3 regions of the Streptococcus urinalis 2285-97 genome follow, and region 1 is predicted to be linked to each of the others. Evidence: predicted binding sites of a transcription regulator. Region 1 holds the regulator's gene; each other region holds the start of a gene.

Region 1 (6,786 bases):
TATTATAAGCTATATTATTTTTCAGTGAACTCGCCATCCACAACGTCATCACCATTATTAGATGAATCAGTTGATTGAGCACCTTCAGCACCTTGGGCTGCTTGCTGTGCTGCAGCAGCTTGTTCGTACATTTTAACTGCTAAAGCTTGAGCTTTTTCATTTAAAACTTCCAATTTAGCTTTCATATCTTCAAGGTTTCCAGATTCTTGAGCAGATTTTAATTCATCAAGTGCTGATTGTGCAGCATCACGTTCTGTATCAAATCCTTTACCTTCAGTTTCTTTGATTGTTTTTTCAGTTGCAAAGATAGCTTGGTCAACTTCATTTTTAAGGTCAACTTCTTCTTTACGTTTAGCATCAGCTTCTGCGTTTGCTTCTGCATCTTTCATCATTTTATCAATTTCTTCGTCTGTTAAACCAGAATTGGATTGAATAACAATGTGTTGTTCTTTTTGAGTACCAAGGTCTTTTGCCTTAACAGATACAATACCGTTTTTATCAATATCAAAAGTCACTTCGATTTGTGGGATTCCACGAGGTGCAGCAGGAATATCTGTTAATTGGAAACGTCCAAGTGTTTTGTTATCTGCTGCCATTGGACGTTCACCTTGAAGAACATGGATATCAACGGCTGGTTGGTTATCTGCTGCTGTTGAGAAGACTTGTGATTTAGAAGTTGGGATAGTTGTATTTCGGTCAATCAATTTCGTGAAGACACCACCCATTGTTTCAATACCAAGTGATAATGGTGTGACATCAAGAAGTACAACGTCTTTAACATCACCAGTAATGACACCACCTTGGATTGCAGCACCCATAGCTACAACTTCATCAGGGTTAACTGATTTGTTTGGTTCTTTACCAGTTTCTGCTTTAACAGCTTCAACTACAGCTGGGATACGTGTTGAACCACCAACTAAGATAACTTCATCAATTTCAGATAATGAAAGTCCTGCATCTGAAAGTGCTTGACGAACTGGAGTCTTAGTACGTTCGACAAGATCACGTGTTAAATCATCAAATTTTGCACGTGAAAGACTCATTTCCAAGTGAAGAGGACCTGCGCTACCAGCAGTAATAAATGGTAAGCTGATTTGTGTTTGTGTTACACCTGAAAGATCTTTTTTAGCTTTTTCTGCTGCATCTTTCAAACGTTGTAGAGCCATTTTATCAGTTGATAAGTCAATGCCGTTTTCTTTTTTGAATTCTTCGACTAACCAATCAATGATTTTTTGGTCAAAGTCATCACCACCAAGTTTGTTATCACCAGCAGTTGCAAGAACATCAAAGACACCATCACCTAATTCAAGAATTGAAACGTCAAAGGTACCACCACCAAGGTCAAAAACTAAGATTTTTTCATCTTTATCTGTTTTGTCTAGACCATAAGCAAGTGCAGCTGCTGTTGGTTCGTTTACAATACGTTCTACTTCAAGACCTGCAATTTTACCAGCATCTTTTGTTGCTTGACGTTGTGCATCGTTAAAGTAAGCTGGTACTGTGATAACAGCTTTAGTTACTTTTTCACCTAAATAATCTTCAGCATAACCTTTGATATATTGAAGAATCATCGCTGAAATTTCTTGTGGTGTGTATTCTTTGCCATTAGCAGAAGCTTTTTCAGATGTTCCCATTTTTGATTTAATAGAAATGATTGTTTCTGGATTTGTTACTGCTTGACGTTTTGCGGCATCACCAACAATGATTTCACCATTTTTGAATGATACTACTGAAGGTGTTGTACGGTTACCTTCTGGGTTTGCAATAATTTTACTTTCAGTTCCTTCAAGAACTGCTACTGCTGAGTTTGTTGTTCCTAAGTCAATACCAATAATTTTACTCATTTTATGTACCTCTATTTTATTACAGAATAATAGTTTTACGTCATTACGGACAATCCATCTTAATCTTAATTATAAACAACTACCATTGCAGGTCTTAAAATGCGTTCGTGCAACTTATAACCTTTTTGGAAGACTTGAGCTATGCTATCAGCTGGATGGTCCTCATCAGCTGGCATGGTTTGAATAGCCATATGCAAATTATGGTCAAACTCTCCATCAGCTGGAATTTCCTCAATACCTTCAGCTTTTAAAGCAGCAATAAGACTTTCCTGAGTCATTTCTAAGCCTTTTTTAACATCATCTGTGAGACCTTCTACTGCTAAAGCTCTTTCCAAATTATCTAGAGATGGTAAAATAGCCTTCCCTAAATCTTGTGAACGATATTTTTGTAGATTTTGTCTTTCCTCATTTGCACGACGTTGAATGTTTTGCATCTCAGCATGTGCGCGAAGGTATTTATTTTCAAACTCTTCTGCACGTTCATTTGCCATTTCTAATTCAGAACGTTCAGTCGTTTCTTCCTGGATTACTTCTTCAGTTTTTTCTTCAGTAGCCATCTCTTCTACGACTTCTTCAGGAGTAACCTTTTCATTTTCTTTTTTTGACAAATCCTTACCTCCTAGTAGGTATAATTAATTTACTTCATAATGATTGCTATTCAAATAGCGATAATAATCTCTTAACTTGAATGCTAATACACGACCGATAACATTTACTAAACTAACACTCCATTTATAATTCATATCAATTGGACCAATTAAACTTAATAATCCAAAACCACGATAAGGAATTAAAAACTTATGATTCAAGACTGTAAGGTCAGACAATGCTATTTCTTTGTTATCAGCTACTTGAACACTTGCCATTTGATTCGCATCAAGTGAATTTCTCAGTACAAGTGCTAACTGTTGTTCTTGGTCTAAAAACTGGTAAGTTTCTAAACTTGAAAATTCAAGAGCATTAACCTTTCCAGATACAAAAACAGTCTCTTGAAACAGATTATCAAAAATATAATCAAATAAGTCTAAAACATTGTCTGTCACGGAGAAATATTTTTGTAAAATCTGAGGAATCTCAGTTCGCAATTTGTAATGCACTTCCATGACTGTATTTGATTTCAATCGTTCATCTACAATTTCTTTAAGCGTTAACAAATCACGTCTCAAAAAGTTTTTTGGAATAGCAAACTGTACTGTTGTCGGTTTTGAATCGTCTAAAGTTAGCACTGCTAAAGCATCATGATTTGAAAGTTGAACAACATCAAATGCAGTTAATTTTTGTAAAGCTGGTTCCACATCTAAAATAACCGTTGTAAAACCTGTCATTTCAGATAAAATTTGACTTGCTTTTTTCAAAATATCCTCTGGTCTGAATGCTTCAAAATCAAATGCCTTAATGACTTGATAGACATCATCTTCATTCACGCTTTCAAGATTTAGCGAATGATCAACAAAGTACTTAAAACCAGCTGGACTTGGCATCCGTCCACTCGAAGTGTGTGCTTTTTCCAATAAACCTAACTTTTCAAGCTTAGCCATATCATTTCTAATAGTAGCACTACTAGAATCGATACTAGCTTGTAAAGCCTTTGAACCAACAGGCTCATGTGTTTGTGTAAAAAGTTCTATGATTAAGTTAAGAATGTCGTTTTGTCTTTTAGTTATCAAAAGCAATCACATCCTTTCTTTAGCACTCTTTATATCCGACTGCTAAATTATAATTCTATTATACTCCTAAAAAAATGACTGTCAAGAAAAAAACTCAAAAAATTAGCACTCATTTAAAAAGAGTGCTAATTTTTTATTTATCGTATTTTGTTAACCGATTATCATTAATCATAAGTTTTAGTTTATTGGCATAATTGGGATCTGTATTAAATGAATAATATTGAAGTAATTGTGCCGCTTCGCTGTCATCTTTAGCCAACACCAGTTGCTTGTATAAAGCTTTATCAAGATAACGACCTGTTCTTAAAGCATTCAAATAATCAATTGTAGACTCTGTCCAGTTATGATAAACACTAAAACGCATATCTTCATTTGCCCAAGAGCCTGATCGATAAATAGGCGTTTTTAAATCAATATAGTTTTGGTTGGACTTTGTCGGCAATGAATATAGATTATGATATTTACTTGCTAATAAGGTCCTACCATACTGTGATTCCAAGAGTGCTTGTCCAATGATTAAAGAAGGCTTCAATCCATAAGATTTTGCTACTGGTTTAATCTCAGAAGCCATTTTTTTCATAACTTCTTTTTTATTATATGGAACTGGTCGAATCTCAGTAGAAAGTGCTTTTGTGCCATAAAAAAATAAAGGAAGAAAAATAAAGAGTGAAATTAAGGCCATTATAACTTCAAAAACTTTTAACTTAAATCTCGCTCGCATTCATATTACTCCTCATTATTTTTCATAAATACCGGGATCATTGGATGACTAACTAAATTAGATATCACTGACTTTTCCTTCTAAAATCTCTTGTCCACGATAAATATAACTCATATCACCAATTGTTTTTACCGTAAATTTACCATCTTCAAATTCAACAACAGTGATACTACCGTTACCAATATATTGTTTTTCTTGATTGTGATCGATTAACCATAAAAATGTACCAATGGTCATTCCATGACTAACTACAACGGCATTACCGCCACCAGAATTTTGGATAGACAGAGCTATCGCTTCAAAACCATCATAAATACGTTTACTTAATACATCCCAAGGTTCTGCCCAATTAGCTGTATCAACTTGAACAATACTTTCAGCTAATTCAGAATAAGGGACTTCACGCATACTATTTCTATTTTCAAAAGCTTTCGTTCTAGGTAATACACCTAGAAATAGTTCTGAATCATAGGCACCATCTAAACTTCCAAAACACCACTCACGTATACGTTTATCTCTTGTATATGGGAGGAATTCATTTTCCGTTTCTCTTAAAATAATTTCCATGGTTTGCATGGTCCTTCCAGAGTCACTAGAAAAAGCTGCTTTAAACGGGATATTGGCATCTTTTAATCCAATTCCAAGTTGTCTAATACCTTCTTCACCAAATTTTGTTAATGGTGTATCACTCCAACCTTGAGCACGACCAATAGTATTAAACATTGTTTTTCCATGTCTAGCAATATAGAGTCTTGTTTTTGTCATGACGAATCCTCCTCAGTCTCATTTACCATTATATCATACTTGAAAACACTTGCAAAACAATCTGAAAATAATCAATTTTTAAAACTATGAATAGGTGCAGGGATCTGTCCACCCCGTTGAATAAAGGCATTTGATGAGTTTTTATTAACAGACATAACAGGTGCCATGCCTAATAAACCACCAAAATTAATCAGATCTCCTTCCTTCCCTTTCGGAATGATACGGACAGCTGTTGTTTTTTGGTTAATAACACCAATAGCAGCTTCGTCAGCTATCATAGCAGCAATTGTTTCATGCGGTGTTTTTTCTGGGATAGCGATCATATCTAGTCCTACTGAACAAATTGCCGTCATCGCCTCAAGTTTTTCTAGGTTTAAAGAACCATTTTGTACAGCAGCAATCATTCCTTCATCTTCTGAAACAGGAATAAATGCTCCTGAAAGACCTCCAACTTGATTGCAGGCCATAACGCCGCCTTTTTTTACAGCATCATTTAAGAGAGCTAAGGCAGCCGTAGTACCATGTGTTCCTACTGCTTCAAGGCCCATTTCTTCTAAAACCCTGGCAACTGAGTCCCCAACTGCAGGTGTAGGTGCTAAACTTAAATCCACAATTCCAAATTTTACACCTAATCTTTCAGAGGCCATTTGACCTACTAATTGACCAATTCTAGTAATCTTAAAGGCAGTCTTTTTGACAGTTTCTGCAACAACATCAAAACTTTCACCTTTTACCTTCTCTAGTGCTCTTTTGACAACACCTGGACCAGAGACGCCAACATTGATAACAACATCCGCCTCACCAACACCATGAAAAGCACCTGCCATAAAAGGATTGTCTTCGACCGCATTTGCAAATACAACTAATTTAGCTGCACCCATATCTGATAAATCAGCTGTTTCTTTAATAACCTTTCCCATATCAGCAACTGCTGTCATATTGATTCCAGCTTTAGTTGACCCAATATTAACAGAAGCACATACTTTATTGGTTTCTGCTAAAGCTCTAGGAATAGATTGGATAAGAATCTCGTCGCCTTTTTGATAGCCTTTTTGAACTAATGCAGAAAAACCACCAATAAAATCTACTCCAATTTCTTCAGCAGCGGCATCCATAGCTTTTGCAATAGGTGTATAATCGTCCACATTAGTTGCAGCCCCAATCAAAGAAATCGGAGTCACTGATACCCGCTTATTGACAATTGGAATACCCAATTCTGCTGCGATTTGATTACCCACTGTAACTAGATTTGAAGCTTTGTCAACAATTTTACGATAGACTTTATCACAAACCTTATCAATATCAGTATCGATACAATCTAGTAAAGAAATCCCCATTGTAATGGTTCTGATATCAAAATGTTGTTCATCAATCATGTCAATCGTTTCTTTGACCTGTCTAATATCCATTTTTTTCTCCTATAGATTATGCATAGCATCAAATATGGCAGCACTTTGGATATTAATTTTAACATTCAAAGTTTTACCAAATTGAGTTAAATCATCACGCAATGTTGTAAAATCCAAATGATTTTCAGAAGAAACAACCGCCATCATTGTAAAATATTCGTCTAAAACAGTTTGTGAAATATCATCAATATTTAGACCCAACGCTGCAATTTTTCCAGAAACTCCTGCTACTATTCCTTTACTATCTCTTCCTACTACTGTGATAATTGCTTTCATACCATGCCTCCATAATTTTTTTATATTTTAGCATAAAACATTTTAAAAAACTATTTTATTTTCAAAAAAGCTGATTACAGCAATGATTTTGTAATTAAAGGACA
Region 2 (6,786 bases), 1.1 Mb from region 1:
AACTACTAATTGTTTCACAATTAACCATTAGTGATGAACAAGCACCTGAAGGAGCTGTCACTTTTGATGATGTCGCATTTAGCGTTGAAAGAGCAGAAGGTGAAGTTTGTGAACGATCACGTCGCATTGATCCAACCGTAAAAATGCGTTCCTATAATGTTAAAGTCTCAGATCACTCCGCTGCAATCATTGAAGCTAACTTCCCTGAAGCAGTAAAAGAAGGTTTTGAAGTAGACTAAAAAAGACTGGCAATTGCCAGTTTTTTTTATAAAAAAAAAGCAAGACGTAAGAACTTGCTTTTTATTTAGTCGGAAATGACATTTCAATTAAATTATTTGTGTGTATCGTTTTTAGTTGATCATGTAGGACAATTTTAGAATCAATTTTACGTTTTAAGAAAAATTCGCGAATAGTTTCTAATTCACTCTCTTTTATCGCACGGTATTTATTTGAAATGAGCAATTCATAATGTTTTGGAGCTTGAGAAAAGACGACATCAGTATTTCCAGCTGAGTAAACTTCAACAAGGTGAGCATCAGTATTTCGTAACTGGTTTCGAACAAGTTCTGGGTGACTACTAGTAGTGTTGATTAATCTCATAATGATCCTCCTAAATATTCCTTATCTCATTATAACACTTATTCTAGAATTAGGTTCTTTTAATGGAGTCTTTTTTCCAAATATCAATGCCCCATTTATGACTTCCACGTTTAAGTTTTTCAATGGCTAAATCAACGGGAAACCAAGCAATATGATTGAAGTCTTCTAATGGTTCTCCAGCCTTTTGATAATCGGAAACTTCATAAATATAAGCTGGATTGTAAAAATAGGTATCTCTATGACTAGAATAGAAATACTCATCAGCTTGTCCTAAATAGTCGCCTAAGTTGGCTTCATATCCTAATTCTTCAATGAGTTCTCGTTTTAATGCCTGAGCGTGATCCTCATTTTTTTCAATTTCTCCTCCTGGTAAAAACCATGCCCCATTTGGAGCTTGAACTAGGACAATATTTTCTTTTTCTTTATCGGCAATAACGGTATAGACACCATATCGTGATTGATATTCAACATTTTCTTTTTTTACACCAAATGTGGGATTAGTCATAATAAACTCCTTTTTATTATTATACAAAATTTCACTTAAAAAGGACACGAATAGTATTAGAATTTTTATTATTATCGAAAAATAGAAACCGATTTCAACATGAAATAAAAAAAGAGCTAAAATAATAGCTCTTTTTAGTCACTTTTTTCAGCTGTTTGTATAGTTTTAATATTAATCTTACCATTACTTGTCATGACAGCTTTTAGTTCTTTATCGTTTGGATGTTCTAAATAGTAGTCTGTAATGGCATCTTCAATATGATCTTGAATGGTACGACGAAGTGGACGAGCTCCCATTTTAGGATCATAACCTAAGTCAACAAGTTTTTCTTTAACTTTTTCTGTGACATCTAGGTGAATATTATTATTAGCTAGACGATGATTCACATCTTCTAACATTAGGCTAACGATTTCAAGAAGATTTTCCTTGGATAATGATTTAAATTCAATGATACCATCAAAACGATTCATGAATTCTGGACTAAAGAAATTAGATAATTCACCTAAAACAGAATTTGTACGGCCTTCACGAGCAGCTCCAAAACCAACTGAAGCTTCAGCTTTACCTGTTCCCGCATTTGAAGTCATGATAATTATAGTATCTTTGAAACTGACTGTTCTACCTTGTCCGTCTGTAAGGCGACCATCATCAAGGACTTGTAAAAACATATGCATAACATCTGGATGTGCTTTTTCAATTTCATCAAGTAAAATGAGTGAGTATGGGTTACGTCTTACTTTTTCAGTTAACTGGCCAGCTTCTTCATAGCCAACATATCCTGGAGGAGCACCAACTAATTTGGCAACAGCATGTTTTTCCATATATTCTGACATGTCAAAACGAATCATACTATCTTCTGAACCAAATAACTCAATAGCCAATTGTTTTGACAGTTCAGTTTTACCAACACCTGTTGGCCCAACAAATAGGAAACTTCCTATTGGACGATTTGGTGTCCCAAGCCCAACACGATTACGACGAATTGCTTTAGCAATTTTATCAACAGCATCATCTTGACCAATAACATGAGACTTAAGGTCTTCTGCTAAATTAATCAATTGTGATTGTTCTTTTTCTTTCAAATCACCAACTGGAATATTGGTTTTTTGTTCAATGATTTCTTCAATATTTTTTTCAGTGATGACTGGCGTATCTTGGTCATCGATTTTTTGTTTTTGCATTTCTTTATATTTTAGAATTTGATCTCTAAAATAAGCAGCTCTTTCATAATCTTCATCTCTAGTTGCTTGTGCTTTGAGATTTTCTGCTTCAATTAATCGTTGATCAATCTCTTTAGGGTCAACAAAATTTAAAGTAAGATTCATTTTTGAACCTGACTCATCAAGCAAATCAATAGCTTTATCAGGTAAGAAGCGATCCTGAATATAACGATTTGAAAGAATTGCGGCTGCTTCAATAGCATCATCACTATACTTCACATGGTGATAATCTTCGTATTTTGGTTGGATACCTTTTAAGATAGTAATTGTTTCTTCTACTGATGGCTCATCTACTTTGACAGGTTGCATACGTCTTTCAAGCGCAGCATCTTTTTCAATGATACGATATTCATTTAAAGTAGTAGCGCCGACAAGTTGTAGTTCACCTCGTGCTAAAGCAGGTTTTAAGATATTACCAGCATCCATATTACCATCACCAGCATTACCAGCACCTACAATTTCGTGGATTTCATCAATGAATAAAATAACGTCTTGACGATTACGAATTTCTTCCATTAATTTTTGCATTCGTTCTTCAAATTGACCTCGGATGCCAGTTCCTTGAACAAGACTAACAACATCTAAACGAATAACTTGTTTACCTTGTAATTTTTGTGGAACATCACCATCTACAATTTTTTGGGCAAGTCCTTCAACAACTGCAGTTTTACCAACACCAGGTTCCCCAATAAGAACAGGATTATTTTTGGTACGACGATTGAGGATTTCAATGACACGCTTGATCTCTTCATCACGACCAATAACTGGGTCAATGCTTCCTTGTCTTGCTAGTTCAGTCACGTTTATTCCAAATTCTTCTAGAAGACCTTTTTGTTTTTGCTGGCTATTAGCTGTTGTAGGACCTTGTCTGAAACGACCATTATTGCCATTTCCATTTCCACCTTGTCCGCCAGCTTGTGTTGGTGGTGTATTTGGAAGATCACCACTGAATGATCTGAAATTATTTAAGTCGCCAAAGAAATCATCAAAAAGAGGATTTAGACTATCTTCTTGAGTTTTTTTACTTTGACTTAGACTACCTAAAATATTATGACTTGTATCAGTTTTCATAATTTGATAGCAATTTTGACATAAATCAATTTGTTGTTGTTTTCCATTTACATTCGTGTACAAATGAATAGTTGCTTCATTTAACTTACAATTTTGACAGAGCATTATTAACCTCCGTTACTCTTTTTCCTTTAATAAAAAGAGCTTCTTTCTACACTAAATTAACTATCTTTGACTATTAGTCAAAAATGGTCAAACTTTATAATTTCATTATAGCACCAGATATAGATTTTTCAAGTAAAAAGATTATAACATTAGCACTGTCGTATAAAGAGTGTTAAATTTGCTTGATTTTAAAGAAATGCTATAAAAAGCCTAAATTCAGTACTTTTCTTGTCGCTTTTATTATTTTTGTGATAAAATAAATAGGACAACAAAAGTAATAGGAGAAATAAAATGGAATCACATTTAGTGAGAATTATTAATCGCCTTGAATTAATGGCAACAGATGGTGGTAACTTAAAACGTAATTTTGAACGTGAAGGAGTCGTTGTTGCGGAAGTTTCATTTAGCAATGATCCAGAAAATGGTCCAGTATTCACATTAAGAGATGTTGAAGCACGTGAGTCATATTCATTTGATAGTATCGACTTAATTGCAATGGAAATTTATGATTTATTGTATTAATAAACACAACCTACTTTGAGTAGGTTTTTTATTTTTATTAAAAATTGAATTATTATTGTATTTTTATTCATAAAGTGCCATAATCTTTTTTATTATTATAAATTAGGAGTTAATCATGGACTTATCTTTTTTGCCAAAATATTGGGCTTACTTTAACTACGGTGTTGTGGTAACCTTGTTAATATCAGCTAGTGTTGTTTTTTTGGTACCATTATCGGCGTTTTAGTCACATTGTTGAAACGTAGTCACATCAAAGTTTTTGAATGGTTTGTGACTATCTGTGTATGGATATTCAGAGGAACACCAATGGTTGTTCAGATCATGATTGCTTTTGCATGGATGCACTTTAATAGTATGCCAACAATAGGTTTTGGAGTGCTTGACTTAGATTTCTCAAGATTATTACCAGGTATAATTATTATTTCATTGAATAGTGGGGCTTATGTTTCTGAAATTGTCAGAGCTGGTATTGAAGCAGTTCCAAAAGGACAAGTAGAAGCCGCTTATTCTCTTGGAATAAGACCTAAAAATACGATGAGATACGTTGTGCTTCCTCAAGCCTTTAAGAATATTTTACCTGCATTAGGTAATGAATTTATTACCATTATAAAAGATAGTTCACTTCTTCAAACTATTGGTGTTATGGAATTATGGAATGGAGCACAATCAGTTGTAACGGCAACTTACTTACCGATTTCACCATTATTATTTGCGGCCTTTTATTATTTTATTTTAACGACTATTTTATCTGCATTACTAAAGAAAATGGAATTAAAACTAAGTCAAGGAGGAAGGGTATAATGGCTACTGAGCTTATTTCAATTTTAGATTTACATAAACGTTTTGGAGATAATCATGTTTTGAAGGGAATTAACCTAAATATTCATCAAGGTGAAGTTGTAGTTGTCATCGGTCCTTCTGGTTCGGGAAAATCGACACTCCTTAGAAGTATGAATCTTCTTGAAGTACCTACAAAAGGAAAGATTTTATTTGAAAATATTGATATTACTGATAAAAAAATGACATATTTAAAATGCGTGAAAAAATGGGAATGGTTTTTCAGCAATTTAATCTTTTTCCAAATATGACTGTTGAAGAAAATATTACACTTTCACCCTTAAAAACAAAAAAAATAAACAAAAGCGAGGCGCAAGCCATTGCTGTCAAACTTTTAAAAAAAGTTGGTCTTGAAGATAAAAAGAATGCCTATCCACAAAGTTTATCAGGAGGACAACAACAGCGTATTGCTATTACAAGAGGTCTTGCTATGGATCCTGATGTTATGCTATTTGATGAGCCTACTTCTGCCTTAGATCCAGAAATGGTAGGAGAAGTTCTCTCTGTTATGCAAGATCTTGCAAAAACCGGGATGACAATGGTTATTGTGACTCATGAGATGGGGTTTGCGCGTGAAGTTGCAGATCGTGTTATTTTTATGGATCAAGGACAGATTATTGAAGAAGGAAGTCCTGAAGAAATCTTTGCAGCAGCAAAAGAAGATAGAACCAAAGACTTTCTCAGTAAAGTGCTGTAAAAAAAGATTGTAGTAACAATCTTTTTTTTGATGTAAAATAGTGAACAAAAGATATAAAAAATTAGTTAATAATTTGTTATAATGGTAGAAAATCTTATGGGAGAAAAATATGGTAAAAATAATTGATGGGAAAGCTTTAGCACAGAAAAAACAAATCGCGTTAGCAAAAAAAGTAGAAGCTTTAAAATCCAGTAGTCATATTGTCCCAGGATTAGTTGTTATTTTAGTTGGTGATGATCCAGCAAGTCAAGTTTATGTAAAAAATAAAGAAAAAGCTGCATTAAAAGCTGGATTTAAAAGTGAGACTGTCAGATTGTCTTCAGATATTTCAGAAGATGAATTAGTCTCTATTGTAGAAGAGTATAACAGAGATGATAGTATACATGGCATTTTAGTGCAACTACCTCTACCAAAACACATTAATGATAAAAGAATCATTTTGACAATTGATCCTCATAAAGATGTTGATGGTTTCCATCCAATGAATACAGGTCACTTATGGTCTGGCCGCCCTATAATGGTGCCATGTACACCTGCTGGAATAATGGAAATGTTATCAGAGTATCAAATTCCAATTGAAGGAAAACATGCTGTTATTATTGGAAGATCAAATATTGTTGGGAAGCCTATGGCACAGTTGTTGTTAGCTCAAAATGCAACTGTCACTTTGACACATTCTAAAACAAAAAATATTAAAGAGATTACAAGTCAGGCGGATATCCTAATTATTGCCATTGGACAAGGTCATTTTGTCACGAAAGATTTCGTGAAATCTGGTGCAGTTGTCATTGATGTTGGTATGAATCGTGATGATAATCAAAAACTAATTGGCGATGCAGATTTTGAAGATCTTAAAGACAAAGTGTCCTATATAACTCCTGTCCCAGGTGGTGTTGGACCAATGACCATAACCATGTTATTAGAACAAACTTATCAATCAGCATTTAGAAGTGTAAAAAATGGAAACAACTAAAGAATTATTACAAAAAGTTATTAATAAACGTGACAATGACTCATATAAAGGAACTTATGGTAGGGTCTTATTAATCGGGGGTCTTTATCCATATGGTGGTGCTATCATTATGGCTGCTACAGCTTGTGTCAATTCTGGTGCAGGTTTGGTAACTGTCGCAACTGATAAAGAAAATATAATGCCACTGCACAGTCATCTTCCAGAAGCAATGGCATTTGCCATTGATGATTTACCACTCATGAAGCAAAATTTAGAA
Region 3 (6,786 bases), 1.5 Mb from region 1:
GCTTTACGACGATCACCAAATCCAGGTGCTTTAACAGCTACGACATTAAATGTTCCACGAATTTTATTTAAAACTAGGGTTGGGAGTGCTTCACCATCAACATCATCAGCAATGATTAAAAATGGACGATTTGTTTTTAAGACTTCCTCTAACAATGGAAGAATATCTTGGATATTTGAGATTTTCTTATCAGTGATTAAGATATATGGATTTTCTAGGTCAGCAACCATTTTTTCATTGTCAGTTACCATATATTGAGATAAGTAACCACGATCAAATTGCATTCCTTCAACAACTTCTAATTCTGTTTCCATACCACGTGACTCTTCAATAGTGATAACACCATCATTACCAACACGTTCCATTGCTTCAGAAATATAGTCACCTACTTTTTCAGATCGTGACGAAACTGCAGCTACTTGAGCAATTGCCTCTTTACCTGATACAGGTTGTGCGATAGCTTTCAATTCTGAAACAGCGGTTGCTGTTGCTGCTTCAATCCCACGACGGATTCCAATTGGATTTGCTCCAGCAGTGACATTTTTAAGCCCTTCACGGACAATTGCCTGTGTTAAAACAGTTGCTGTTGTTGTTCCGTCACCAGCAATATCGTTAGTTTTTGATGCAACTTCAGAAACCAACTTAGCACCCATGTTTTCAAAATGATCTTCTAATTCAATTTCTTTGGCAATTGTGACACCATCATTTGTGATCAATGGTGAACCAAATGCTTTTTCTAAAACAACATTACGCCCTTTGGGACCTAAGGTTACTTTGACTGTATCTGCTAGCATATCAACACCTCGAACCATTGCTGAACGAGCATCTGCTGAAAATTTAATATCTTTTGCCATATCTAATTCCTTCTTTACTCTATTTTTTCAATTTAATGTTTTAAGCTAAAACAGCTAAAACATCTGATTCTCTAACGATTGTCACTGTTTCATCGCCATCTTTTACAGTTAGGCCACTTCCTACTGCTAATACAACTTTGTCGCCGACTGTTAAATCAGTCGGAATAACTTCGCCCGTTAGTGTCCTTATACCAGTCTCACTTACCGCTACAACAGTAGCGATTTGAGTATCTTCTTTATGAGTACCTGCTAAAACAAAGCCACCAACTGTCTGTTCTTTTTCTTCTTCAATTTTTACGACAACACGATCACCTAATGGTTTTAACATGTTTAGACCTCCAATAATTTCTAGTATCTAGCACTCTTTAGTAACGAGTGCTAATTTCTGTATCTATTTTATCACTTGGTCAAAAATAGTCAAGAAAAAAGAGCTTATTTTTAATAAGCTTTTTTCTCAATATGTAAATTTTAATTTTCCTTTTGAAACACCAATTGTTAAGCTATCTCCAGCTTTTATTTCTTGTGAAAGAATCAATTCTGATAACGTATCTTCTACTTGTGTTTGGATTGTCCTTCTCAGTGGTCGAGCACCCATTTCAACATCATAACCATCTTGAGCCAGATGTTTTAGAGCAGAAGGTTGAAATTTTAGCCTAATACCTTTTTCTGCTAGATTACTAATAAGGGGTTGAACCATGATTTTAACAATATCTTTAATATCTGTTTCAGATAAGTTATGAAATACAATCTTTTCATCAATACGATTGATAAATTCTGGTCGATAGGCTTTTTTAAGTTCTTCCATAATCCGTTTTTCCATCGCCGAATGATCAAATGAAATATCTTTCGCACCGAAGCCAACTGTTTTATCATCTCGAATTGCTGTTGCCCCAAGATTACTTGTCATGATAATGATGGTATTTGAAAAGTCAACTTTACGACCTCTACTGTCTGTTAAGACACCGTCATCAAGAACTTGTAGAAGGACATTAAAAATATCCGGATGTGCTTTTTCAACTTCATCAAAGAGTAAGACTGAATAAGGATTATTTCTTACTTTTTCTGTCAATTCACCGCCTTCATCATAGCCAACATAGCCTGGAGGTGCTCCATTTAATCGACTGGCGGCAAATTTTTCCATATATTCAGACATATCAAAACGAATCAAAGCTGATTCATCATCAAATAGCACTTCTGCCAATGCCTTGGCCAATTCTGTCTTACCAACACCTGTTGGACCTAAAAACATAAAAGAACCAATTGGGCGTTTTCCAGTGCGAATACCAGATTGATTACGTCGGATTGCTTTAGAAATTGCTGAAACAGCATCATCTTGACCAATAACTCGTTTATGGAGTTCTTTTTCAAGTTGTAAATATTTACGACTATCTGCTTTTGTTAATTTTTCAAGAGGAATGCCAGAAAGCTTACTTAGCGTTACCATAATATCCTCAGACGTCACTGGAGTATGTGTCTTTTCTTTTTTCTCATTTGTTGATTTAATAAGCTTTGCAACTTTCTTATAGTCACCAGAAAGGATTGCTTCATCAATTGGACTTAACAAAGGTTCTTGAGATTTTTTAACAAGACCTTGGACAGTCGCACTCGCTTCATCTAATAAATCAATTGCTGAATCCGGTAAGTTTTTACTGGTTAAATACCGTTTTGCTGCTTTAACTGCTGTCAATACAGCATCATCTGATATGGTTACATGATGATAATCTTCGTAAGATGATTTGAGACCCAATAAAATTTGATAAGCATCATCAAGACTTGGCTCTTCAATTAAAACTTTTGCAAAACGACGAGATAATGCCGCATCTTTTTCAATATGTTTTTGATACTCCTCTTGTGTTGTTGCACCTATCATATGAAGTGTTCCTCTAGAGAGAGCTGGCTTTAGAATATTTGCGGCATCTAAAGTACTATCAATACCACTCCCTGAACCCATTATGGTGTGTAACTCATCAACAAAGAGAATAATGTTGCCGTCAGATTCAATGTCATCAATAATCTGATTCATTCGTTCTTCAAAATCACCTCTGAACCTCGTTCCTGCAACAACACTCATCATATCAAGCTCTAACACTTTCATATCTTGAAGTTCGTAAGGAATAGCTCCAGTTGCAATACGCTGTGCTAAACCATAAGCTAGAGCAGTTTTACCAACCCCAGCATCACCAACTAAAACAGGGTTGTTTTTTGTTTTTCGGCTTAAAACTTGAACCATACGAGACACTTCTTTATCACGACCAATAACTGGCTCTAAACGTCCCTGTCTTGCCATTTCAGTTAAGTCTCTAGTGAAATCTGATAAGTCTCCTGCTGTTATAGGGGGTTTCATCATGTCAGAAAATGAACCTGCAGTTTTATTTTTCTTCGGTTTACGTAATTCATGGATAGCTTTTAAATGTTCCTTTGTAAAACCAGCATGCTTTTCAACAACCCGACGTAAATCAATAAGACGAGGCTCATTATTTCCATCATCTTTTACTCTAAAGCCAACGATTTCTAACAATCTCGTTGCTAACAAATCTGGAGTAAAAAGCATTGAAAATAAAACATGTTCTGAACCAATTGCATTGGAACCAGTAATTTGTCTAATAGCATCTGAGAAACGCAAGATTTCAGTTAAAGCTCTAGATTGGGGAACTAATTGAATATCTGAACCAACTTCTTGTGGCACTTTACCTAAAGCTAAAATTGCTGCCGCTTCATATTCTTCTGGTGAAAATTTTGAATCAAATTCTGAAAAAACAAGACCTGCTAAAGAATCTTCTGCGGCTACCATAGCTAATAATATATGCCAAGTTTCAAGGTATAAACTTCTATAACGAGCTGCTTGAAATTGTGCTCGTTTAAATATTTCTTGCATTTTGTATGAATAATCACTCATAGATGGAATCCTTTTCTATCTAATCTTTGTAAAATTTTTCGTAACATACGTGACCGTATTTTTGGAGCGTCTGCACCCAAGACATCATCTGAAGCTGTCGCTAAGATAAGGTTTCCCTCACGTTCACTGATAATAGATTCATCAAACAAAAGTTGAATCACATCCGTGAAAACCTGTTCACTGACTTGATCACTAACATTTGTTAGTAAGTTACCAAACATATGATGTCTATCAGAAAAGTGGACTCTGGCTATTCTAATGTAACCTCCTCCACCACGTTTACTTTCAACAACGTATCCTCTACTCTCTGTAAAGCGGGTTTTAATAACATAATTAATTTGACTAGGAACGACTCGAAAAGTATCCGCTAAATGTGACCTTTTGATTTCAGCTATGCCTGATTGTGCCAAGAGTTCTTTGATATATTCTTCAATATTATCAGAAGTATTTTTTGTAGGCATTTTGTCACTCCTTTTCTCTTTCTTTGACTAAAACTGACTATTAATCACATTATAGCAGAATTCTATCTTTTTTAAAAATGAAATACTTTTTCTAATGTTATTTTATTATCAGATATTTTTACTTGTTAACTATCAGTTGTATTCCTTTTCATTCTAAGATAAAATAGAGTTGGATATATGACGAAAGGTTTTTTTACAATAATTTATGAATTATCTCATTACATTTTTAATTTCAATGATTCCTCTTGTTGAATTAAGAGGAGCTGTGCCTTACGCCATTGCAACTGGTATTCCTATGTGGCAAGCTTTAGCTATAGGAGTAATCGGTAACATGCTTCCTGTTCCAATTATTTTCTTTTTTGCACGCAAAGTTTTAGAGTGGGGAGCAAACAAAGCATACATTGGTAAATTCTTTACTTGGTGCTTGAAAAAAGGACATAGTGGTGGTCAAAAATTAGCAGCTACCGCTGGTGAAAAAGGACTCTTTATTGCCTTGATTCTTTTTGTTGGTATTCCACTTCCTGGAACAGGTGCCTGGACGGGTACCTTAGCTGCTAGTATTTTAGATTGGGAATTTAAACAGAGTGTTATTGCAGTAATGCTTGGCGTTATTTTAGCTGGTATTCTTATGGGAACTCTAACAACCGTTGGACTTAATTTAGTGATGCCATAATCACTTGGAGGGACTTATGATTTCTATACTTTTTGATAAAACAAATCAGCGAGCTATTGCTTTAGATGATAATAAAGAAATTGGAGAATGCACTTTTATAGCTAATAATGGCATTTGGACAATCAATCATACTATCGTTGATTCAAACTATCAAGGTCAAGGTATTGCACGTCGATTAGTTGACCAAGTTGTGTCTCAAGCACGACTCAATCAAATAAAAGTCAGCGCAACTTGTTCATATGCACAAAAACTTTTTGAAAAAGATGAAACTTATACAGATATCTTAGCTAACTAGAAACTTCGGATTTTTCTGAAGTTTTTTCAAATTAAGGAGAAAATGATGAGTATTGTGATAGCTGTTGATTCTTTTAAAGGAAGCTTATCATCACTTGATGCTGGCTTAGCTATAAAAAAAGGCATATTAAAAGCTGATACTAACGCTGAAATTATTGTTAGACCAATCGCAGATGGTGGTGAAGGAACAGTTGAAGCACTGACTCAAGATATGGGTGGAAAAATCATAACAAAGACTGTGACAGGTCCACTTGGCCAAAAAGTTTCGGCTACTTATGGATTTATTGAACATCAAAAAACAGCTATCATTGAAATGGCAACTGCTTCAGGACTAACTCTGATTGCCACAGAACACCGAAATCCCCTATTGACAACAACATATGGACTAGGGGAATTAATAAAAGATGCGATCAAAAAAGGTGCTCGACATTTCATCATAGGTATTGGTGGTAGTGCTACAAATGATGGTGGTATTGGTATGCTTCAAGCCCTTGGCTTTACACTTGTAGATAAAAATGATAAAGCTGTTTCGCGTGGTGCTCTAGGACTTAAAGAACTCCACAAAATAGATATCACTACTGCTATTCCTGAATTGAAAGAATGTGATTTTAGTATCGCTAGTGATGTCACTAACCCCTTAACAGGAAATAATGGAGCCAGCCGTGTCTTTGGCCCTCAAAAAGGAGCAAATCCTGAAATGATTTTAAAAATGGATACTTGGCTAGCAAATTATGCACATTTAGTTAACCAAGATGTAAAATTGATATATTCAAATACACCAGGTAGTGGTGCAGCTGGGGGGTTAGGTTTTGCGTTTATGGCTTTTTTTAAGACGACCTTAGAATCAGGAATTGATCTCATCTTAAGAAAAACAAACCTTAGGACTTATCTTGAAAAAGCAGATATTGTTATAACTGGAGAAGGTAAACTTGACTCTCAGACTAGCATGGGAAAAGCACCTATCGGCATCGCCAAACTTGCAAAATCCTTCAATAAACCTGTGATTGCTTTTTCAGGAATAGTAACAGCTGAAGCTAATAGGTGTCATACAGCTGGTATTGATGCTTTTTTCCCTATTTTAAGAGACATTACAACACTAGAACAGGCTCTCAAACCAGAAGTTGCTAAAAATAACCTAGAAAATACTAGCGAACAAGTTTTCAGACTAATCAACATATTTCAGAAGTAAAAATAGTTAAGCTCAAACAAAAGAACTATTTTAGCTTACACTTACTATATATATACAAAAATAAAAACCTTGATTTAACAAGGTTTTTTCAATGTCATTAGTTAATTGTCGAAATGTATATCATATGTCATAAATATTAGACGGTTAATCATGACTATTTGCATAGTTCATTTAATATTTAAGGAAAGCCCTAATAATGTTACTTATTTTCATTAAGATCTTCTTTCGTAAGTCCACATCGCTTATAATCATTAATAGTGGTAATGCTTAACTGCTAATCTCATTTTTTTATTAATGTTTATTAATTTTTATTTATTTTTTTAAATAATTGTTAATAATATGGATTTTATATTGTATAATAAATTGATAGAAAGGAATAAGATAGAAAAGACAAACTAAAACCACCAAGTATTAAAAAA

The links. The regulator HrcA, encoded in region 1, represses chaperone genes, less so after heat shock. The targets are predictions, from matches to a motif close to TTAGCACTCNNNNNNNNNGAGTGCTAA.
Region 2: STRUR_RS02855 (ATP-dependent Clp protease ATP-binding subunit) is a predicted target of HrcA. The motif match lies at 3,651-3,677, and genes of this name have one in related genera.
Region 3: groES (co-chaperone GroES) is a predicted target of HrcA. The motif match lies at 1,210-1,236, and genes of this name have one in related genera.

Annotation. Positions count from the first base shown of each region.
Region 1 covers NZ_AEUZ02000001.1:1,658,436-1,665,221, forward strand. The annotation lists gene dnaK (molecular chaperone DnaK) at 15-1,844, opposite strand; gene grpE (nucleotide exchange factor GrpE) at 1,910-2,452, opposite strand; gene hrcA (heat-inducible transcriptional repressor HrcA) at 2,477-3,511, opposite strand; gene STRUR_RS08505 (glycoside hydrolase family 73 protein) at 3,645-4,232, opposite strand; gene STRUR_RS08510 (histidine phosphatase family protein) at 4,290-4,997, opposite strand; gene STRUR_RS08515 (PFL family protein) at 5,069-6,406, opposite strand; gene STRUR_RS08520 (ACT domain-containing protein) at 6,416-6,682, opposite strand.
Region 2 covers NZ_AEUZ02000001.1:567,901-574,686, forward strand. The annotation lists gene ileS (isoleucine--tRNA ligase) at 1-239, shown strand, start outside; gene STRUR_RS02845 (DUF1827 family protein) at 301-600, opposite strand; gene STRUR_RS02850 (NUDIX hydrolase) at 650-1,105, opposite strand; gene STRUR_RS02855 (ATP-dependent Clp protease ATP-binding subunit) at 1,240-3,501, opposite strand; gene STRUR_RS02860 (DUF1797 family protein) at 3,793-4,023, shown strand; partial or broken gene STRUR_RS02865 (amino acid ABC transporter permease) at 4,139-4,824, shown strand; partial or broken gene STRUR_RS02870 (amino acid ABC transporter ATP-binding protein) at 4,824-5,557, shown strand; gene STRUR_RS02875 (bifunctional methylenetetrahydrofolate dehydrogenase/methenyltetrahydrofolate cyclohydrolase) at 5,667-6,530, shown strand; gene STRUR_RS02880 (NAD(P)H-hydrate dehydratase) at 6,517-6,786, shown strand, end outside.
Region 3 covers NZ_AEUZ02000001.1:115,642-122,427, reverse strand. The annotation lists gene groL (chaperonin GroEL) at 1-854, opposite strand, end outside; gene groES (co-chaperone GroES) at 895-1,182, opposite strand; gene STRUR_RS00570 (ATP-dependent Clp protease ATP-binding subunit) at 1,309-3,750, opposite strand; gene STRUR_RS00565 (CtsR family transcriptional regulator) at 3,747-4,211, opposite strand; gene STRUR_RS00560 (COG2426 family protein) at 4,417-4,884, shown strand; gene STRUR_RS00555 (GNAT family N-acetyltransferase) at 4,901-5,179, shown strand; gene STRUR_RS00550 (glycerate kinase) at 5,225-6,367, shown strand.